2 regions of the Lactococcus sp. AK05 genome follow, and region 1 is predicted to be linked to the other one. Evidence: riboswitches for the same ligand, from Rfam matches in the RefSeq annotation. Region 1 holds a riboswitch; the other holds the start of a gene.
The links. A riboswitch is a leader RNA that binds a small molecule or an ion and turns the genes downstream of it on or off. The one in region 1 is predicted to bind fluoride.

Region 1 (11,782 bases):
CAGAAATTTCAGCTCAAATTTTGGCTCTTGCGTCTGAAAATAAATGGCAAGTTACTTTGCATAAAGATTTATTAGAAGAAGTAAATAATATTGTTGAATATCCAACTGCCTTTGTTGGTTCATTTGATCCCAAATATCTTTCTGTTCCAGCAGAAGTTTTAGTGACATCAATGCGTGATAATCAACGTTATTTTGAAGTTTATAACCAAGAAGGTCAACTCGCACCAAACTTTATCTCTGTCCGTAATGGGAACGCTGAAAATATTGAAAATGTAGTGCTCGGAAATGAAAAAGTTTTGGTTGCTCGTCTTGAAGATGCAGAGTTTTTCTGGAAAGAAGACCAAAAACTTAAAATTGAAGATTTGGTCGCTAAACTTGCTAAAGTAACTTTCCATGCTAAAATTGGTTCAATTACTGAACACATGGCACGAACAAAAGAAATAGCCGCTAAATTAGCTGATATTTCTGGTTTGACAGATGAAGAAAAAAGAGACGTTGCCCGTAGTGCTGAAATTTATAAATTTGACCTTTTGACAGGAATGGTTGGAGAATTTGATGAATTACAAGGGGTAATGGGTGAAAAATATGCGCTTTTAGCTGGTGAAAATGCAAATGTTTCTGCAGCAATTCGTGAACATTATATGCCAACTTCAGCCGAGGGAGAATTGCCTGAAACAAAAGTCGGTTCTGTGCTTGCAGCAGCTGACAAAATTGATTCAGTCCTCTCTTTCTTTAATGTTGGTTTAATTCCTTCTGGTTCAAATGACCCTTATGCCCTACGTCGAGCAGTACAAGGCTTGATTCGTATTATTGAAAAAATGAATTGGCATTTCGATTTATCTTTATTTATTGACCAATTTGAAGGTGAAAATCATCTTGAAATTTTGGATTTTGTCAAAGCACGTATTCAAAAACTCTTGCTTGAAAAACTCGATCGTCATGATATTGTTGAAGCGGCAATTAATAGTTCAAGCTTTGATATTACAAACATGATGGAATCAGCTTTTGTCATTGATGGCCATAAACTTCACGAACCTTTTAAACCAGCAATTGAAAATGTTTCACGTTCAATTAATTTGGTTAAAAAAGCAAAAGATATTAAAGAAATAAATCCAACACTTTTTGAAGAAGATGCAGAAGAAGCACTTTATAACGTTGTTATTTCTCTTCAAAATCAATGGACTTATATGCCTGGTGAAGAAAAATTCAGAGCAATTGTTCATTCACTTGCACCTGCAATTGAAACTTTCTTTGAAAGTGTAATGGTAATGGCTGAAGATTTAGCAGTTCGTGATAATCGTATTGCGTTGTTGTCAGAAGTTGTTGCATTAACAAGCGTTATGGCTGATTTTTCTTTGATTAATACAAAATAAAATTGATAAATTTACTGACAGAAAGTTTATTTATGACTCTAAAAAGCTGTCAGTAAAATTTGAGTTCTGTCAGTAATTTTAAAAATATTCATGAAGAAAGGAACTAAGAAATGGCAATTACAAATGAACAAGTAGAACGTATTAATGAATTAGCGCGTAAGAAAAAAGCAGAAGGATTATCAGAAGCTGAGCTTGAAGAACAAGCCCTTTTACGTCGTGCTTACCTCGATAGTGTTAAAGCAAATTTCCGCTCACAAGTTGAAACCATCAAAGTTATTGATGAAAAAACAGGAGAAGATGTTACTCCGGATAAACTTAAAGAAATTCAACGTAAGAATGGGATGCGCGACTGAGCTTTTTCTTGCAAATATTTCATAAAATGTTAAAATAAATATTAATAAATGATGGGTATGGTGCACACCCGAAACCGCTTTAAGAATAAAATCTTAAAACTAATGGCGCCTACAAACAAAAGGCTATCTCCAAGTAGTCTTGTTTGTAGCGCCTTTTGTTTTGTAAAATATTATAAAGTGAGTTAAACTCACAAACAAGGAGTTTCAAAAATGAATTTTTTTAAAGTAGGAATTTCAAGAAGCGCAATTTTATATGTCTTCTTAGCTGTAATTATTGGGGGCTTAATTGGTATTGTTGATGCTATATTTGGTCGAGGTCTTATCTATATTACTGAATTTAGAGATAGTCATGCCCTATATTTAATTCCATTTTTAACCTTAGCCGGTCTCTTAATCGTTTATATTTATAAGAATTTTGGTAAAGACAGCCAAAAAGGAATGGGCCTAATTTTTGAAGCGGGGAATCATGGGCGAGAAGATATTCCAAAACGTCTTGTTCCGCTGATTGTTTTCTCGACTTGGCTTTCTCATTTGTTTGGTGCCAGTGTTGGTCGTGAAGGAGTTGCAGTTCAAATTGGTGGTGTGATTGGACATGCGATTGGTAAAAAGCTCTCAGCAAAAGAAGCTAAAAAAATACTTTTGATTACTGGTATGGCTGCTGGTTTTGCAGGGCTCTTTCAAACGCCAATCGCGGCAACTTTCTTTGCTATTGAAATTTTAATGTTGGGTAAAATTGAGTATAGAGCTTTAATCCCAGCTTTGGTTGGTTCATATGTTGCAAGTTGGACTTCAAGCAGTTTGGGATTAGAAAAATTTTCTTTCGCAATCAATACTAACATTCATATTGACCCTTTGGTTCTTTTAAAATTGGCTGTCATTGCCGTTTGTTTTGGACTTGTAGGAAGATTTTTTGCGGAAGCTTTAGCTTTTATGAAAGCAACCGTCGCTAAAAGAATTGTTAATCCTTATTATAGAATTATTTTGATGGGGATTGTCATCTCAATTGGTTTACTTGTTATTCATTTGGACCGTTATGCTGGTCTTGGGACTAATTTGATTTCTTTAAGTTTTAACGGAGGACATATCAATGGATATGATTGGATATTAAAATTAATCTTTACGGTTTTATCAATTTCTGCTGGATTCCAAGGTGGGGAAGTCACACCACTCTTTGCTATTGGTTCAACATTGGGTGCAGCTTTGGCTATGCTCTTTGGTTTACCTGTCGAATTTGTGGCTGCTGCGGGTTATGTTTCAATTTTTTCAGCCGCAACAAACTCTTATTTTGGCCCAATTTTTATTGCTGCGGAGGTCTTTGGCTTTGGTTCGGTTCAATATATCCTACCAATTATGACAATTGCCTACGTTTTGAATGGAAATTCATCCATCTATGCGCAAGAAGTTCTAAATTTGGAAGTTTAAATAAAAAGATGACCTCTCTGGGTCATCTTTTTTTATATAATTTTTCAGTTTTAATGTAATCAATAACGTTTTGAGGTAAGAAGTAAGTGGGTTCAATATTTTTGGCAAACATTTCCCTTAGCATTGTACTAGAAATTGGTAACAAGGGAGCATCAAGCCAAGTAACAGGATAAGGACTTTTGGAGATTGTATCCGTTCTTCTTAAGGCAATGAATGTCACAAGTTTTAGGAGTTCATCAATTTTGTACCATTTGGGAAGATATTCCACCATGTCGCTACCAATAATGAAATAATAATCGGTATCAGGATTAGCCTCAGTCAGGAGTTTGAGCGTGTCATAACTGTAAGATTTTCCACCACGTTCAATTTCAATCAACTCAAGACCGAGTCTAGGATTTTCTTTGATTGCTAACTCAAGCATTTTAACTCGATGTTTTGCAGAAATGGTTTCTTTTTCATCGACATGAGGTGGAATATTTTCAGGCATTAGTAATACCTTATCCAAATTCATTTGTTGGGCAACTTGGTCAGCCATCATTAAATGAGCATGATGAATTGGATTAAAATTTCCTCCTAATAGACCTACTTTTTTTCTGTTCCCTTTATCCATAAGGGGGCTTTCTCCTTAATTTTTGAAATTATTTAATCTACCAATATTTTGAATCAGTCAATTTATATTGTACCATAGCTCATCGCAATCTATAAGACTAAAGAAAAACTCCTCAAGGGAGCTCTTTAATTTAAGATTCGATTTGGACAATGTATCTACTGTTAATATAATGCTCGGTGTTATCCTCATCAATTACAAGGCAATTTCCGTTGCTGTAACCTTTCTTGAAATGTAAGGCAGAGACGACACTTCCGTCTATTAAGTGGATTTTTACACTATCATTTTGTTTAAGTAGTTTCTTTAGATAACTAATCATAATCCTCTCCTTTCTCCATTACTTCTATTGTAGTACAAAAAACATAAGTGGAGCAAAAAATTGACTAGTTTTATATAAAATACATAGCGAAATTTAAATTATAATTTATTGTATAATTATAAAGGGTTCCCAGTACAAATTTAGGGCAAAATTTGATAAAATAAAGATTAGAATTGCGTTAAAATCGGTATGATTAGCGGAAGTGAATATGGGAGAAAAAATTATGCCACATCTATATCAAGACGACAGTCTTACATTACATACGGACTTATATCAAATTAATATGATGCAAACTTACTTTGAGCTTGGACGACATCAGCGTCAGGCGGTCTTTGAGGTTTTTTTCCGTGAGATGCCCTTTAAAAATGGTTATGCTGTTTTTGCTGGTTTAGAAAGAATGGTTGATTATTTAAAAAATCTTAAATTCTCGGAAACGGATATTGCCTATTTGCGTGAATTAGATTATCCGGAAGATTTTCTAAATTATTTAAAAGAATTGCGTTTTACAGGAACAGTTAGAGCGATGCAAGAAGGACAACTTGCTTTTGCTAATGAACCTTTAGTGCAGGTTGAAGGTTCGCTTGCGGAATGTCAGTTGGTCGAAACAGCTATTCTTAATATTATAAATTTCCAAACTTTGATCGCTACCAAAGCTGCTCGTATCAAATCTGTAATTGGGGATGACCCTTTGTTGGAATTCGGGACAAGACGCGCTCAAGAAATGGATGCAGCCATCTGGGGAACACGAGCAGCAGTCATTGGTGGTGCCGATGCGACATCAAACGTTCGTGCAGCTAAAATCTTTGGTTTGAAGGCTAGTGGAACACATGCTCATGCTTTGGTTCAATCTTATGGGAATGATTATGAGGCTTTTAAAGCATACGCACAGACACATAAAGATTGTGTCTTCCTTGTGGATACTTATGATACTTTAAGAGTTGGAGTTCCTTCAGCGATTAAAGTGGCGCGTGAATTTGGCGATAAAATTAATTTCCAAGGTGTACGAATTGACTCTGGAGATATGGCCTATATCTCGAAAAAAGTTCGTCAGCAGCTTGATGAAGCAGGATTTACTGATGCAAAAATCTACGCTTCAAATGATTTAGATGAAAACACAATTTTAAGTTTAAAAATGCAAAAAGCAAAAATTGATGTTTGGGGAGTAGGAACTAAATTAATTACGGCTTATGATCAGCCAGCGCTTGGTGCAGTTTATAAATTAGTATCTATGGAAGATGAAAGTGGTCAAATGCAGGATACCATTAAACTTTCAAGTAATGCTGAAAAAGTTTCTACACCAGGTAAAAAACAGGTTTGGCGAATCACCAAAAAAGCAGATGGTAAATCAGAGGGGGATTATATTACATTTTCTGATGAACGTCCAGATGTAGCAGAAGAAATTTATATGTTCCATCCGCTTTATACCTACATCAATAAAAATGTGCGAGACTTCAATGCCAATCCACTTTTTAAAGATATTTTTGTGGATGGTGAATTGGTATATGAATTACCCAGCTTGCAAGAAATTAAAGAATTTGCTCGTGAAAACCTTGAGGAACTTTGGGATGAATATAAACGTGATTTGAATCCTCAACCTTACCCAGTAGATTTGTCACAAGAATTATGGAATCATAAAATGCGCCTAATTTCACAGGTGCGTACAACAGTATCAATGACGAGATTGGATGATGAATGATGAGAATAAGACGAATAGACCTCTGTGATGCAAGACTTTTCTGGGATGTCCAAAAGCAATTGGATACAGAAAGTAAGTTCATGATGCTTGAACCAGAGGAGCGAAGATTTGATTTTAGCCGAACAATTGGTCGAATTTCACGTTTTGATTTTTTAGTTGGTGCTGATGTTGATGGAAAATTTGTTGGATTTCTGTCAGCCAAAAGAGGAAACGCTAATCGAATTAGAAATACGGCCTATGTTGTTGTAGGAATTATTGAAGAATTTCAACACCAAGGAATTGGTTCTCAACTTTTTGAGGAATTAGAAAGATGGGCAAAAGAAAAAGCAGTAAAACGTTTAGAATTAACGGTAATGATAAATAACTATGCTGCGATTGCCCTTTTTCAAAAACATGGATTCACAATAGAAGGCGTTCGCCGTGAGGCAATGTGTGTTGATGGAAAATACATTGATGAATTCTATATGAGTAAAATTTTAGATTAAAAATAGTTAATGACAGAGCTGTCAGTAAAATATAGAAACTGTCAGTAAAAGGAAGATAAAATGACATTACAAGATGAAATTATTAAAGAACTTGGTGTGAAACCAGTCATTGATCCTAAAGAAGAAATTAGGGTGTCAGTTGATTTTTTGAAAGATTATCTAAAAAAATATCCTTTCATTAAGTCCTTTGTATTAGGGATTTCTGGTGGTCAAGATTCTAGTTTAGCAGGTCGTCTGGCTCAAATTGCTATCGAAGAAATGCGTCAAGAAACTGCTGATGAGACTTATAAATTTGTAGCAATTCGCCTGCCATATGGTGTTCAAGCTGATGAAGAAGATGCCCAACGTGCGCTTGCTTTCATTCAACCCGATGTCAGTTTGACAGTAAATATTAAAGCTGCTGTTGAAGGACAAGTGGCAGCCCTCAATGAAGCTGGAATTGAAGTATCAGATTTCAACAAAGGAAATATTAAGGCACGTCAACGTATGATTACGCAGTATGCTGTGGCTGGTCAATATCAAGGAGCGGTTCTTGGAACAGACCATGCAGCAGAAAATATTACTGGATTTTTCACAAAATTTGGTGATGGTGGAGCAGACTTGCTCCCACTTTTCCGCTTGAATAAACGCCAAGGAAAAGCACTCTTGGCTGAACTTGGCGCTGACCCAGCCATTTATGAAAAAGTTCCGACTGCAGACCTTGAAGAAGGAAAACCAGGACTTGCTGACGAGATTGCATTAGGTGTGACTTACAATGATATTGATGACTACACAGAAGGTAAAGTGATTTCTGAGGATGCTAAGGCTAAAATCGAAGCATGGTGGAATAAAACACAACATAAACGTCACTTACCAATTAGCGTTTTTGATGATTTTTGGAAATAAAAACAAAAAGTTACTGACAGGATTTCTGTCAGTAATTTTTTTATTAAAAATGATGAGGACTTGAATAAGAAGTAAAATGTAATTATGATATAATTAACTAAAACGTTTACAACAAAAAGGAGGGATAAGATGACATTTATTGAAGTGATTAATGAGTCTAAAATCTATCAATCAGGACAAGAGAAGATTTATGCTAATGACCAAGTAAATTTTGAAATTGAAAAAGGAGAATTGGCTGTCATTTTAGGTTCCTCTGGGGCAGGTAAATCAACAGTCCTAAATATTTTAGGAGGAATGGATACAAATGATGAGGGAGAGGTTATTATTGATGAGGAAAAAATCTCTAATTTTTCAAACAAAGAATTGATTACCTACCGACGTTATGCCGTTGGTTTCGTTTTTCAATTTTATAATCTTGTCAATAATTTGACAGCACTAGAAAATGTCGAATTAGCTTCTGAAATTGTCGAAAATGCTCTGGATGCTAAAGAAGTGCTGAAAAGTGTCGGTCTGGAACATCGGCTTCATAATTTTCCTTCGCAACTTTCTGGTGGCGAGCAGCAAAGAGTAGCGATTGCGCGTGCCATAGCCAAAAATCCAAAAATCTTGCTTTGTGATGAACCAACCGGTGCCTTGGATTATCATACAGGAAAACAAATCTTGAAAATTCTTCAAGATATGGCCAGAAAAGAAGGAAAAACAGTTATTATTGTCACGCATAATGCTGCAATTGCTCCAATTGCCAACCGTGTCATTCAAATGCATGATGGAAAAATTAAACAAATTGATAATAATAGCCAACCAGAAGATATCGATAGAATTGAGTGGTAAGCTATGCGAAAAAAAACTTTAAATAAAGAAATTCGCAGGTCAATTACGGGTTCATTGGGTCGCTTTATTTCTATTTTTTCCTTGATGTTGTTAGGGACTTTCGCTTTTGTCGGACTAAAAGTTTCTGGACCCGATATGAGAAGGACAGCGGAAGATTTTTATGCTCAACATCATTTAGCAGATTTGACGCTAACTTCAACTTTGGGCTTGGACCATTCTGACCAGCAATTAATTAACGAAAGCAAGGGTGTAAAAAAAGCAGAATTTGGCTATTTTCAAGATTTGGTAATCAAAGGAAAAGAAAATAGCCTGCGTTTATTTTCTAAACCAGATGAATTGTCAACTTATGAGTTAATGTCAGGCAAGTTGCCTCAAAAAGATTCAGAAATTGCTTTAGATTATTTATATGACGGACAATATAAAATAGGACAAACCATTGATTTTACCTCTCCCAAGTCTAAGGATTCTGATTTAATAAAAAATCATTCCTTTAAAATTGTTGGATTTGTGAAATCAAGTGAATATGTCGATAAAAGTGATTTTGGTTCAACGACAGTCGGAACGGGTAAACTTAATGGGTATGCGCTTGTTACCAAGGAAGCCTTTGATTCTGATGTTTATATGATTGCTCGCCTATCCTATAAAAACTTACAAAATATCTCCATTTTTGATAGCAAATATGATAGCCGTTTAAAAACCGAACAAAAAACCTTAGAAAATACTTTTAAGAATCAACCAGAAAAACGCTTGGCAGCACTGAAAACAGCCCCAGAAAAACAGATTAATGAAGCGAAAAGTCAAATAGTTGAGGAAGAAAATCAACTCACTCAGCAAGAGAATCAATTAATTGCTCAAAAGAATCAAATTGGGGAAAATGCATCCGTTCAAGTGATTGAGCAAATCAATGCAGCCCAAAATCAAATTAATGCTGGAAAAGAAAAGATTGCTAAAGCTAAAGCAGAGCTTGCAAAGCAGGAAATAGCCTTAAACCAGCTTGAAAAACCGACTTATCAAATTAATAATCGTAAAGAAGGAAATCCAGGTTACAAGACATTTTTAGATGACTCAACAAGAATTGACAGTCTTTCAAATATTTTTCCAGTTGTCCTTTTTGCGATTGCTTTATTAGTGAGTTTGACAACAATGACTCGTTTTGTGGAAGAAGAGCGAGGAAATCTTGGGTTACTGAAGGCTTTGGGATATTCAAACCGTGACATTCGTAAGAAATTTATGGTCTATGGATTAGTTTCTAGCGGTTTAGGAGCTTTAGTAGGAACAATTATTGGACATACCTTTTTGCCGATAGCGGTATTTAATGCTTACACAGCTTCATCTACCTTTAGCAATTTACGGTTAACATTCTCTCCTTTATGGACAATAGTTGCTTTTGCGATAGCTATAGCTTGTAGTCTTTTGCCAGCATATTGGGTTGTCCGAATGGAACTAAAAGAAGTACCAGCCAGTCTCTTTTTAGCAAAAGTACCAAAAGCAGGCTCACGGATTCTTTTAGAGAGAATTAATTTTATTTGGAAAAGAATGAGTTTTACTTATAAAGTGACGGCTCGAAATCTATTTCGCTATAAAAAGAGAATGTTAATGACTATCTTTGGTGTCGCTGGCTGTACCGCTTTACTTGTCATGGGATTTGGAATTCGAGATTCCATTTCTGGTTTATCAAATAAACAATTTGGTCAAATTTTGCACTATGACATGATTACTATTGAAAAAAATAAAGTAAATGACAAAGAAAAAGAAGAGATAAATAAAGAATTAGCCTCATCAGAAATTGAGAATTATTTGCCGATTGCCTTTGAAAATTTGACAAAAGAAGCCAGTGACAAATTAGAAAAACAAGAGGTTAATTTAATTGCGACAAATCGTTCTGATGATTTATCAAAATACATTAGCTTAAAATCTCGTAAAAATAGTCAAAAAATTGAATTAAATAACTCTGGAGCAGTCCTTTCAGAAAAATTTGCTGAACTTTTAAACCTTAGAGTTGGTGATTCTCTGACACTAAAAGATAGTGAAAATCAGCCTCATAAGATAAAAGTAGCAGCAATTACTGAAATGTATATGGGCCATTATATTTTCATGAATCAATCGGTTTACCAAAAGGTTTTTAAAAAAGATTTTGTGGCAAATGCCCAATTGATTAAGTTGAAAAATGCGTCTACAAATAATATTCAAAAAATGTCAGCTCAATTTATGCAAGAAGACGGAATTCAAGCAGTGTCACAAAATAGTGACCTCAAAAAGGTGATTGAATCCTTTATGTATGGCATTAATAGTGTCATGATTGTTTTGATTACGTGTGCCATTTTACTTGCGATTGTTGTCATCTATAATTTAACAAATATCAATGTTTCCGAGAGAATTCGCGAATTAGCCACAATCAAAGTTTTAGGATTCTATGACCGTGAAGTCACACTTTATATTTATCGGGAAACGATTTTATTAAGCTTTTTAGGAATTCTGGTTGGTTTTGGTTTGGGGGATTATTTCCATCAGGTTATTATGAACCAATTGTCAGCTGACCAAATTATGTTTGCACCGGGATTACTTTGGACAAATCTTTTATTATCGGCAGCAATTACTTTTGCGACTACTCTTTTGCTAGCTATTGTTGTTCATTTCAAATTAAAAGCCGTGGATATGCTTGGGGCTTTGAAATCAGTAGATTAATCATTAAAAATTTTACTGACAACTTTTTAAGAAATAAAAAAATTACTGACAGAAATTTCATCAGTAATTTTTTTATTATTTTTCAACTTTACGTTTGAGGTCCCCAATTTGTTGGCCTTTATCTTCGTCAGCTAAAATCTCTTCAAAAGCAGGGAGTTGAATTTCTTCTCCATATTTTTGGTAAAGAGCAGTAGTCACCAAACGATAAGCTAGACGTGCATTTCTTGAAAGAATTGGCCCATGGAAATAAGTTCCAAAAGTATTTTTGTAAATTAAACCTTCGGTTTGGTCATCTGGATTATTTCCACCACCGTAAACGACGGTTCCTAGTGGCTTTTCGTCATCAGACAGATAGGTAATTCCTGAATGGTTTTCAAAACCATAATAAGTTTCACCAAATTCTTCATTGTGAGTTTCAATATCACCAATAAAACGGTCAGTTCGTAAATTTTCAGTATAATGTCCAAGAATTCCCGTTCCTTGAATTTTTGTCCCTTCGGAATTAACATAGTACTGACCGAGCATTTGATAACCACCGCAAATTGCAAGAAGTGGTTTTTCAGATTCAATGTAATCTTTTAAAGGTGCTGACAAGTCAAGCAATGATTGGTCAGCAATAATTTCTTGCTCATAATCTTGACCACCACCCCAGAAAACAAGGTCATAATCTTCTTTTGCAAAAGTATCACCTAAAGAAACGATATTGAAGGTCATCTTTGCCCCTAATTTTTCTCCGACATACTTGAGCATGAGAATATTTCCATTATCACCATAAGTATTCATTAAATCACCATAAAGATGAGCCACATTGAGGGAATACTTTGGGTTTTCAAGATTTGATTTTAAAGAGATATAAGCCATTTAACGCATTTCCTTTCCAAGATAATGACCCTCAGCCAATAATTCACGCATTTGTAACATGGCAGTGTAAGTTGCCAAAATGTAAACATGCTCTTTTGGACTCTCTTTAATTGCTTCTAAGACTTCTGAAAGTTCCTTGCGTTCAGAAATATTTTTGGCATTAAATCCTGTCACACGCATTCTTCTGGCCATTTCAGATGAACGAACACCACCTGTGATAATTTGGTCAATTTCCATATCATTAATTAATTCAAAATTAGCATCC
Region 2 (11,782 bases), on a different contig from region 1:
GCAGCCACTCACAATTTGGGGGGCCATGTCCGATGAATCAGGGCAATTTAAACCATGGAATAATGGTGGACTCTATCTGGCAGGTGTTGAAGTTGAAAATTCAGCGGAAAAGCCTGAAAATTGGACTAAATGGACACTTCCAGGTTTTCGTTATTTCGTTGTTGAAACAACAACTTATGAAATGAACAAGACTTATTCAAACATGTGGAATTATTTAACTCAAAATGATTTAGAAATTGTTGGAGCAGTACAAGAACATCAATCAATTTCGGCAGAAAATCCTGAAGAGTTAGAACTATGGTTTCCAATTGAAAGAATATAAAAGTCCAAATAGTTTCATTGATGACGAGTTGTTGTATTTTAAAAATTACTAAGGAGAAAAAATCATGACATTAACAGACACTTACACACTAAACAATGGCATTAAAATTCCAAAAGTTGGCTTTGGAACTTGGCAATCTGCGAGCGGAGAAGAAGCTTATAATGCGGTAAAAGCAGCACTTGAAGCAGGATATCGTCATATTGATACAGCGGCAGTTTATAAAAATGAAGAATCAGTCGGTCAAGCAATTGCTGATTCAGGAATTCCCCGTGAGGAACTTTTCGTTACAACAAAACTTTGGGGTGTAGGAACAACAGAGGACGCTGCGAAAGCCTTGGATGAATCCTTGAAAAAATTGGGACTTGATTATGTTGATTTGTACCTCATTCATTGGCCAAATCCTAAAGCATTCCGCCCTGATTTTGAAACACGTAATCTTGCAGTTTGGAAAGCCATGGAAGCAGGCGTAAAAGCTGGTAAAATCCGTGCGATTGGTGTTTCAAACTTCCACCCACGTCACCTAAAACCATTGTTGAAATTTGCTGAAATTAAACCAGCAGTTAACCAAATTATGGTCAACCCAAGTGATCAACAAGAAGAAATTGTAAGTTTTAATGTTGACAACAATATCTTGACTGAGGCTTACAGCCCGCTTGGAACAGGTAAAATCTTTGAAGTTCCAGAACTTGCAGATTTGGCAAGTAAATACAACAAGAGTATTGCTCAAGTGGTATTGCGTTGGTCTCTTCACAAAGGATATTTACCACTTCCTAAATCAGTAACCCCTGCAAGAATTAAAGAAAATGCAGAAATCTTTGATTTTGATTTAAGTATTGAAGATATTGCTTTTATTGACAGCCTTCATGGAAAAGCTGGTTTGGCTAAAAACCCTGATGAAGTTGATTTCTAAAGAATAATTATGAACATATTTTACTGAAAGATTGTTTACATCTCTTAAAAGACAGCAGAGAATTTGGTCAGTAATTTAAAAAAGGTCTGTCAGTAAAATTTTGCTGACAGGCTTTTTAGATTTTTGCTATAATAAAAAAAATGATCAAATATCAAGGAGAAATGATGAAAAAAGCACTTGTTTTAGTTGATTTTCAAAATGATTTTATTGATGGAAGTTTGGGCACGAAAGAAGCACAAGCCATTGTCCCAAATGTTATTGAAAAACTCTCTCAATATTCTAAAGAAAATCGTCTAGCAACCCAAGACACCCATTTTGAAGATTATTTAACGACACAAGAAGGCAAAAATCTGCCAGTTATTCATTGTCAAAATGGTACTTTTGGTTGGGAAATTCGTAAAGAAGCTCAAGTTGGCTTTGCTAAAATTTTTGAAAAAACAACTTTTGGTTCCAGAACATTGGCAGAATTTATTCGAGATGAAAATTATGATGAAGTTGAACTTGTCGGAATTTGTACGGATATTTGTGTTGTTTCCAATGCCTTGTTAATCAAAGCCTATGCGCCAGAAGTAAAAATAAGTGTTGATGCTTCTTGCTGTGCTGGAGTTTCACCTGAAAAACATTTGGCAGCACTTGAAACAATGCGTTCTTGTCAAATAGAAATCACGAATGCCTAATTTTGGTAAAAAGTTACTGGCAGGTCTGTCAGTAATTTCAACTTGACAAAATCCTTATGATAATTGATAATGGAGTGAGAAATAAGAAAAATTTTGAAGGTGAGTGCGAGGTATAAATTTGGATTATCATCAATTATTTTCCCGCTTGAACGAAAAACTTTCAGAAGAAAATTTGCAACTTCACTTACATTGTGTTGGTGGTTTCGTGCTTGAATATTATGGAATGAAGGCAACAGAGGATATAGATGCCTTTTATGAAAGTACCGAAAAAGTTGAAAAAATCATTCAAGAAATTGGTGAAGAATTTCATGTCGGAACCTCTAATGAACCTTGGTTGAGTCAAGCAGTCGGTGAAGTCATGTCTCATTCAAAAACAGATGAAACAATTATTTTTGTGGAAAGTCATTTGACTGTTGGTCTGTCATCACTCGAATCTATTCTTATCGATAAAATACAGGCTGGCCGAACCAAAGATGTTCCAGACATCGCAAAAATAATGAAAAAATTAAAAATTGAAAGCCCAGATCCTCTCCTAGAACGATTTAAACATACAGATGGTTCAGCAGACCCAGCGGTCATTTTAGAGGCTTTTAGTTTAGCTTATGGCGAAGAAGCCTTAAAAAATTATTTACGAAAAAATCCAAAAATACTGAGGTTATTGCAATGACGTGGATTGAATATCTCCTGAATGCTGCTCAAAAGTCTAAATGGAATTTAGAACTTTGGGTCCGTTATTTAAATAAAGTGATTCAACGGGACAAAATTTTACTTTCAAAAACAGATATTGATTATTTAATGAGTTCTGAAGAATTAACTTCATTTCAACGCGTTTTTCTTGAACTCGCGCTTGAAAAAGAGACAACACCTTGGGAAATGACTGTTGGCATGTCTGAACCGACTCAATCGATTCATCTTCAGTCTGTTTTAAAAGAATTAAAAAAAGAATGAATTAACTTTCATTCTTTTTATGTTTTATAAATTACAATTTATTTAATACGAAGATATTGACCAATTAAAATGGTATCACTTGATAAATGATTCCAAGCCTTAATTGAAGCAATTGGGCTACCAGATTTTTGTGAAAGTCCCCAAAGTGTATCTCCTTTAACAACCTTATGGATAGAGGAAGCTGCAGAAGAGTTAGAAGTTGAGCTCGTAGAGGCTGAGCTTGAACCTGTTGAAGAACTTGAGGAACCAGCAGATTGTGAAACGATCAAGTTTTGTCCAATATAAATTGTATCAGAATTTAAATGATTCCAACTCTTGAGTTGAGCAATCGTCGTTTTATATTTGACAGAGAGTCCCCAAAGTGTATCACCAGATTTAACCTTAATCGTCGTCTGTGAAGCTGGTTTGGCAGGAGTGACCGAAGTAGTAGGCGTTGTAGTTGCGGCAGAATTTCCTGAAGAAGTTGAACTATTTGTATTAGACGAAGAACTTGAAGTTGTCAATACAAGCTTTTGCCCAATATAGATGACTGTACTTTTAAGATTGTTTGCGCTTTGGATTTGAGCAACACTAATTCCATATTTTTGCGAAATTCCCCAAAGTGTATCGCCAGATTTAACCGTATAAGTGGTTGAGCTTGTACTTGTATTTGAATTGTTATTGGTATTTGTAACTGTCGAACCACCGGTGTTAGAATTACCAGCAGAAGAAGCGCCGTCAAAACGAGTCAAATTATATTGAGAGATAATTCGATTCAGGGAAGCACCATAATTAGGGTCAGTTGCATATTTTCCTGTTAAAGCTGCGGTTGCATCTTGATAAGTTGCCGCGTTTGCTCGCCAAGCTTTAGCGTAATAAGGACCATTTCCAAAGTTTGTAGTTTTTAAAACATAAGCATTGTCTTGGAAACTTTGATTAAAGGAAGGATAAACCCTAAATGGCATATCTTTTGTGACCCATTTACCATTGAGATATTCTTGAGTTTTAAAAACAACGCTTTTTCCTTGATAAGTTCCTTGAATACCGAATAAATTATAATAGGGGGCACGAGAAAGTTGGCTTGAACCCCAGTTACTTTCCAAAATAGCTTGGGCAATCATAACTGAAGGATAAAGACCATTACTATCGGCAACTGGTTTTGCTGATGCAGCAATACTTTCAATAAAAGCTTCTGTCGAATTTGTTGCGGCTTGAACCACTGGGCTTGTTTGTTGGAGCAAAAGCTCATGAGTGGTCGTCAAAGTTCCCGCAATGAGAACAGCGCCAGCAAATTTGGTCGCTGGTTTATAAAAAGCCAGTGGTTTTTTAGCTTTCTTTTTTAAATGTCTATTTTTAACTTTAATACGAGAAACTGGCATAAATAATTCCTTTCCTGAAAATACAGAATAAAATAAGTACTACCCTATTTTACCACGGTTAATGGAAGAAAAAGATGACAATTATGTGGCGGTTTGTAAACGTTTTTTATTTAATGTTTTATATTGGCTAGAAAATGTGAGAATTTAGAGAAAAAGTCTGATTTAAGACGCATTAATTACGTTTTGAATACAAAGAGATTATATTTTGCTTTGCGAAATTGAGAAAAGGGAATGAAAACAAGCAACACAAGATATTGTGTGTGTTTACATAATTTAACCTATATATTGTGTCATTTCCGAGAATTTGATAAAATAGATGATGTAATTGAAGAGGATGGTTAATATGAAAAGTGAAGTAAAATATCAAGATGTAACACTAGAAGAAATTAATGTGATAAAGCGTGACGGACGCTCAGTGAAATTTAACAGTGAGAAAATTTTTGATGCTTTGACTAAAGCGGCTAAAAAAGTCGAACTGACAGATATGTCGGTTCTTTCAGAACTTACTGACAGAGTAGTCAGTGAAATCTTTACTCGTTTTTCTGAAAATGTCAAAATTTATGAAATTCAATCAATTGTTGAGCAAGAACTCCTTGAGTCTGGTGAAACTCAATTGGCTGAAGAATATATCTCTTATCGTGCTAACCGTGATTTGGCCCGTACCAAAGCAACGGATATCAATTTTACGATTGAAAAATTAATTAATCGCGACCAAACTGTCGTTAATGAAAATGCCAATAAAGATTCTAACGTTTTCAATACTCAACGTGATTTGACAGCTGGTGCGGTTTCCAAAGCAATTGGATTGAAACTTCTTCCGCCACATGTGGCAAACGCTCACCAAAAGGGTGATATTCATTATCATGACCTTGATTATAGTCCATTTACTACAATGGCTAACTGTTGTTTGATTGACTTTAAAAATATGTTTGAAAATGGTTTTAAACTTGGAAATGCACAAGTAGATTCGCCAAAATCAATTCAAACAGCAACTGCGCAAGCCAGTCAAATCATCGCTAATGTGGCTAGTTCACAATATGGTGGTTGTTCATTTGACCGTGCCGATGAAGTATTGGCGCCTTACGCGAAATTAAATTATAAAAAACATTTAAAAGATGCACAAAAATGGATTGATGGTGCTGAAAAACAAGAAGCTTATGCTCGTGAAAAAACAGCCAAAGATATCTATGATGCAATGCAATCTTTAGAATATGAAATTAATACTTTGTTTACTTCAAATGGTCAAACGCCTTTTGTAACGGTTGGTTTTGGTCTTGGAGACGATTGGTATGCGCGTGAAATTCAAAAAGCAATTTTGAAAGTACGGATTGGTGGCTTAGGTTCAGAACACCGTACTGCCATTTTCCCTAAATTAATTTTCACACTCAAACGTGGACTTAACCTCGAAGTAGGGACACCAAACTATGACATCAAAGAACTTGCGCTTGAATGTTCAACAAAACGGATGTACCCTGATATTTTGAGCTATGATAAAATTGTTGAATTAACAGGTTCATTTAAAGCTTCAATGGGTTGTCGTTCATTTTTACAAGGCTGGAAAGATGAAAATGGGAATGACGTGACTGCTGGACGTAATAATCTTGGAGTTGTTACAGTTAACCTTCCACGTATTGCTCTTGAAGCCGCTGGAAATAAAGAAAAATTCTGGGAAATCTTCAATGAAAGAATTGAAATTGCTCATGATGCGCTTGCCTTTCGTGTTGAACGTGCTAAAGAAGCACAACCTAAAAATGCACCTATTCTCTTTATGAATGGTGCATTGGGACGTCTTGATGCCGAAGGTTCAGTTGATGAATTGTACAATAAAGAACGTGCAACTGTAAGTTTAGGTTACATTGGACTTTATGAAGTGGCGACTACTTTTTATGGCCCAACTTGGGAAAATAATCCTGAAGCTAAAGCTTTTACAATTGAAATTGTGAAACGAATGCATGAAGATTGTGAAGATTGGTCTAAAGCCTCTGGTTATCATTATTCTGTTTACTCAACACCGTCAGAAAGTTTAACTGACCGTTTCTGCCGAATGGATAAAGAAAAATTCGGTTCAGTTGCAGATATTACTGACAAAGATTACTATACTAATTCTTTCCACTATGATGTGCGTAAAAATCCAACTCCATTTGAAAAATTAGAGTTTGAAAAAGACTATCCTGTTTATGCCAATGGTGGATTCATTCATTACTGTGAATATCCTGTTCTTCAACAAAATCCGAAAGCTCTTGAAGCAGTCTGGGACTTTGCCTACGATCGTATTGGATATCTTGGAACAAATGCACCAATTGACCACTGCTATGCTTGTGGCTTTGAAGGAGATTTTGCGGCAACGGAACGTGGATTTAAATGTCCACAATGTGGCAATGATGATCCTAAAACCTGTGACGTTGTCAAAAGAACTTGTGGATATCTTGGAAATCCGCAAGCACGTCCAATGGTTCATGGTCGTCACAAAGAAATTTCATCACGTGTAAAACATATGAATGGTTCTGTCGGAGCTTTGAACGATGGAAATTTGATTGATTCAGTCGAAGTTGACGAAGCGAAATCAAAATATTTTGCGGAGAAATAAGTATGAACAATCCAAAACCAGGAGAATGGAGAGCTGATGAACTCTCACAAAATTATATTGCAGATTATAAACCCTTCAATTTCGTTGATGGGGAAGGGGTGCGCTGCTCACTTTATGTGAGTGGCTGTATGTTTCATTGCGAGGGCTGCTATAATCAAGCCACTTGGTCATTTCGTTATGGAACGCCTTATACTAAAGAGCTTGAAGATAAAATTATGGCTGACCTTGCTCAGCCTTATGTCCAAGGTCTGACGCTTCTTGGTGGGGAACCTTTCTTGAATACGACATTTTTGATTCCTTTGCTCAAACGGATTCGTCGTGAGTTACCGGATAAAGATATTTGGTCATGGACAGGTTATACATGGGAAGAGATGCTACTTGAAACAGATGACAAATTAGAAATGCTTGATTTGTTAGATATTTTAGTTGACGGTCGTTTTGAATTATCAAAGAAAAACTTAATGCTCCAATTCCGTGGGTCATCAAATCAGCGGATTATCGATGTACCAAAATCTCGAAAACAAGGACAAGTTGTCATTTGGGAAAAACTCAATGATGGTGAAAAAACTTTTGAACAAATTCATAAAGAAAAATTAATTTAAAAGTTACTGATGGACATTTGAGTATATCCGTAAGCACTAAAGTGCCAACGGCTATCTTCTGACAGAAATTCTGTCACTAAAAATAAGCACTGACAAATGCGTCAGCGCTTATTTTTTAAATAATTTTGTAAAATCTGGTTCGTCGTCAGTAATTTTGAAATCTTTTAGCGCCGATTTGAGAGGGAGATGCTTCTTTTTTCCTTTTAAATAATTTTGACTTTCTTTGCTTTGGGCACTTTCGGCTAAAGGATTTTGCTTTTGCAGGACTCTATTTTCAATTTTTCTTTTGCTTTTCTTATTTTGGTCGGTGCTTTCAAAAGATTCATCTGGAAAAGTTTGAGAAAGTTGCTTGATAATGGTTTCTAAACCAAAATTACTACTAATCCAAAAAGGTGTATCGGTTGCTTTACAAGCTTCTTTAGCAAATTGAACTGAATGATGAGCCACATTTCGGTTTCTCATAATGACCAAATCAGCTTTGGCAACAAGTTGGTCAATCTCAAATCGATTAGGTTTTTTCTTATCAAAACCAAGAAAAGAAACGCCAACTTTTGCCAAGCCCTCTCTAAAATCATGCCAATATTTAACTTCACATAGAACAAGTAGTGTTTTCATGTCATTCCTTACTGATGGCTCTGTCTTTACTGACAGGAGCGAATTATAGTGATTATAACACAATTTTGCTTAATGATAAATGTATTTTTTTAAATATAAGTTTCAAAAATTTGACCTCATAAAAATAAAGTGGTAAATTAATAGTAGATGGGTATGGTGCACACCCGAAACCGTTTCAAGAAATAGCTTGAATCTAATGGCGCCTACAAAGCAAAGCCTTTTTTTGCCTTGTAGTCTGCCATTTTTTCTTTGACTTACAAGGCAATAAAGGCAAAGAAAAGGAGATTTATTATGACAGTCACAATCGAAAACATCCACGCAAGAGAAATTTTTGATTCTAGAGGAAATCCAACCGTTGAGGTAGATGTTAGATTAACAGATGGGACACTAGGACGCGCAGCAGTACCCTCAGGAGCATCAACTGGAGACCGTGAAGCAGTTGAATTAAGAGATGGTGGAGACCGTCTTCAAGGGAAAGGCGTTTCTAAAGCCGTCGCAAATGTCAATGGCGAAATTTATGAAGCCTTGAAAGGACAATCACCATTTAATCAAGCAAAATTAGATCATCTGATGATTGAACTTGACGGGACAAAAAATAAATCTCGTTTAGGGGCTAATGCAATTTTAGGGGTTTCAATGGCCATTTCTCGTGCGGCAGCGAATAGTGAAAAAATTCCACTCTATCGCTATCTTGGTGGAGTTGATTTGGAACTTCCACAACCATTTTTCAATGTCATTAATGGTGGAGTACATGCCGATTCAGGAATTGACGTTCAAGAATTTTTGATTACACCAGTCAAACGGGAAAGCTTTCGCGATGGTTTAGAAAAAATTGCAAATATCTACCATACTCTGAAGAAAATTTTAGCTGACAAAGGGCTAGAAACAGCCGTAGGTGATGAAGGTGGCTTTGCCCCTAAACTTGGTTCTACTGAAAATGCAATTGCTACACTTTATCAAGCAATTGAAAGTGCAGGATATGTTCCTGGTGAAGAAATTGCGATTGCCATTGACCCAGCTTCAAGCGAATTTTATGATGATAAAGAAAAAGTTTATCGTTTTGAAGGGCAAAAATTGACTTCTAAAGAACTATTGACTTACTATGAAAATTTAGTTGAAAAATATCCAGCACTTATTTCCATTGAAGATGGATTTTCTGAACATGACTGGGAGGGCTTTGCAGCTCAAACGAAAGCTCAAGGTCAAAAAATTCAATTAGTAGGTGATGATATTTTTGTGACAAATCCTGAAATTTTCAAAGAAGGAATTAAAAAAGGCGTAGCAAATGCTATTTTGATTAAACTTAATCAAATCGGAACAGTAACTGAAGCGATTGAAGCCATTAGTTTAGCGAGAAAAGCAGGCTATAAGACAATGATTTCTCACCGTTCAGGTGAAACAGTTGATAGCTACATTGCCGATTTTGCCGTAGCCATGCATGCTGGCCAAATAAAAACAGGTTCAATGGCTCGAAGTGAACGGGTTGAAAAATATAATCAGTTCTTGCGAATTGAAGAAGAATTAGGAAAAGATGTAGCTCTTGCTAAATTTCCAGGATAGATAAAAATAAAAAAACATTAATTTTTATAATTAATGTTTTTTTATTTTTAAGAATATGAATTTTATAAAGGAGAAGAGGGGATTCGAACCCCCGATACGCTTGTGACGTATACACACTTTCCAGGCGTGCTCCTTCGGCCACTCGGACACTTCTCCGGTTACTTTAATATTATAACAAAAACCCTTCTCGTTTAGCAACGACTTTTGAATGTTTTGTTTTGGCGATAAAGAATGTCATTTTTAGTAGAAATATAAAACTAAATGCTTAAAAGTGTCTAAAATTTGGTATAATAAGGGCTATGAATAAAATTCTCGAAGTAGAAAATTTAGTTTTTAAATATGAAAAAGAAAGCGATGTAAATCAGCTTAATGGGGTTTCCTTTTCGATTACAAAAGGGGAATGGGTTTCGATTATTGGCCAAAATGGTTCTGGTAAATCGACGACTGCTCGACTGATTGATGGTCTTTTTGAAGAATTTGAAGGAAAAGTCAAAATTGATGGAGAACTTTTGACTGCTGAAAATGTCTGGAATCTTCGTCGAAAGATTGGGATGGTTTTTCAAAATCCGGATAACCAATTTGTTGGGGCAACGGTTGAAGATGATGTCGCTTTTGGTATGGAAAATCAAGGAATTCCACGGGAAGAGATGATTAAACGGGTTGACGAAGCTTTGCTTGCTGTCAATATGCTTGATTTCAAAACCCGCGAACCCGCGAGACTTTCTGGTGGACAAAAGCAAAGGGTAGCTGTGGCTGGAATTATTGCTTTGCGACCTGAAATCATTATTCTTGATGAATCAACCTCAATGCTTGACCCGACCGGGCGTCAAGAAATTATGCGCGTGATTCATGAAATTAAAGAGAAATATCAACTGACCGTTTTATCTATTACTCATGACCTTGATGAAGCAGCAAGCTCTGACCGAATTTTAGTGATGAAAGCAGGAGAAATAATTAAGGAAGCGGCACCGTCTGAACTCTTTGCAACGAGCGAGGATATGGTTGAAATTGGACTAGATGTTCCCTTCTCTTCAAATTTAATGAAAGACCTGCGAAAAAATGGCTTTGATTTACCAGAAAAGTATCTGTCAGAAGACGAATTGGTAGAGCTTTTAGCTGATAAGTTGCGCTAAATTTACTGACAGAATTTCTGTCAGTTCAAGGCGATTAACGTGAGTGTGAAATTGGCGGATAAATGAAGTTTCTGTCAGTTCAAGGCGATTAATGAGAGTCCTTGAATCGGTGACTTAATAAAATTCTAGTATGCTAGAATTTCTGTCATTAAAATGGATATTATTGGATTTGAGAAAAAAGAAAAATGATTAAATTTGAAAAAGTAAATTATACTTATCAGCCCAACAGTCCCTTTGCCAGTCGTGCCCTTTTTGACATTGATTTAGAAGTCAAAAAAGGAAGTTACACGGCTTTGATTGGGCATACTGGTTCTGGTAAATCGACACTTTTGCAACATCTGAATGGATTGTTGCAGCCTACACAAGGGACGGTTAGAGTAGGTGATATTGTTGTCACTTCAACAAGTAAACAAAAAGAGATTAAACCTGTCCGCAAAAAAGTGGGTGTAGTCTTTCAATTTCCTGAAAGCCAACTTTTTGAAGAAACGGTTTTAAAAGATGTCGCTTTTGGACCACAAAACTTTGGAATTTCAAAAGAAGAAGCTGAGAAAATTGCTGCTGAGAAACTGGAAATGGTCGGTCTTTCAAAAGAATTTTGGGAAAAATCTCCTTTTGAACTTTCAGGAGGACAAATGCGTCGTGTGGCCATTGCTGGGATTCTCGCGATGGAACCAGAAGTTTTGGTACTTGATGAACCAACAGCAGGCCTTGACCCAAAAGCTAGAATTGAGATGATGAAACTTTTTGAGAGTATTCATCAGACGGGTCAAACCGTTGTTTTAGTCACTCATTTAATGGATGACGTGGCCGATTATGCTGACTATGTTTATCTTCTTGAAAAAGGACGTATTATTAGCTGTGGTACTCCGTCAGATGTTTTTCAAGAAGTTGATTTTTTGAAAGCACATGAATTGGGAGTGCCAAAAGCGACTCATTTTGCTGACCAACTTCAAAAAACAGGGGCCTATACTTTTGAAAAATTGCCAATCACACGAGCTGAACTTGTTAATTTACTAACAAGTCTGTCAGTAAAATCAGGAGGTGAAAACTGATGCAAAATATGCTGATGG

Region 2: another riboswitch for fluoride. It lies ahead of eno (phosphopyruvate hydratase); the one in region 1 lies ahead of AB6B24_RS03165 (voltage-gated chloride channel family protein).

The regions. Positions count from the first base shown of each region.
Region 1 is NZ_JBFTEI010000001.1:648,237-660,018, forward strand. It holds gene glyS (glycine--tRNA ligase subunit beta) at 1-1,373, shown strand, start outside; gene AB6B24_RS03160 (DUF896 domain-containing protein) at 1,484-1,726, shown strand; fluoride riboswitch at 1,771-1,845, shown strand; gene AB6B24_RS03165 (voltage-gated chloride channel family protein) at 1,937-3,148, shown strand; gene AB6B24_RS03170 (nicotinate-nucleotide adenylyltransferase) at 3,171-3,758, opposite strand; gene AB6B24_RS03175 (nicotinate phosphoribosyltransferase) at 4,298-5,770, shown strand; gene AB6B24_RS03180 (GNAT family N-acetyltransferase) at 5,767-6,255, shown strand; gene nadE (ammonia-dependent NAD(+) synthetase) at 6,316-7,140, shown strand; gene AB6B24_RS03190 (ABC transporter ATP-binding protein) at 7,270-7,971, shown strand; gene AB6B24_RS03195 (FtsX-like permease family protein) at 7,975-10,656, shown strand; gene gatD (lipid II isoglutaminyl synthase subunit GatD) at 10,732-11,517, opposite strand; gene murT (lipid II isoglutaminyl synthase subunit MurT) at 11,518-11,782, opposite strand, start outside.
Region 2 is NZ_JBFTEI010000002.1:230,666-242,447, reverse strand. It holds gene AB6B24_RS05715 (GyrI-like domain-containing protein) at 1-322, shown strand, start outside; gene AB6B24_RS05710 (aldo/keto reductase) at 387-1,232, shown strand; gene AB6B24_RS05705 (cysteine hydrolase family protein) at 1,397-1,909, shown strand; gene AB6B24_RS05700 (DUF6036 family nucleotidyltransferase) at 2,028-2,576, shown strand; gene AB6B24_RS05695 (hypothetical protein) at 2,573-2,857, shown strand; gene AB6B24_RS05690 (LysM peptidoglycan-binding domain-containing protein) at 2,896-4,215, opposite strand; gene nrdD (anaerobic ribonucleoside-triphosphate reductase) at 4,559-6,802, shown strand; gene nrdG (anaerobic ribonucleoside-triphosphate reductase activating protein) at 6,799-7,404, shown strand; gene AB6B24_RS05675 (DUF2325 domain-containing protein) at 7,513-8,019, opposite strand; fluoride riboswitch at 8,160-8,232, shown strand; gene eno (phosphopyruvate hydratase) at 8,311-9,579, shown strand; tRNA gene AB6B24_RS05665 (tRNA-Ser) at 9,648-9,735, opposite strand; gene AB6B24_RS05660 (energy-coupling factor ABC transporter ATP-binding protein) at 9,879-10,712, shown strand; gene AB6B24_RS05655 (energy-coupling factor ABC transporter ATP-binding protein) at 10,898-11,764, shown strand; gene AB6B24_RS05650 (energy-coupling factor transporter transmembrane protein EcfT) at 11,764-11,782, shown strand, end outside.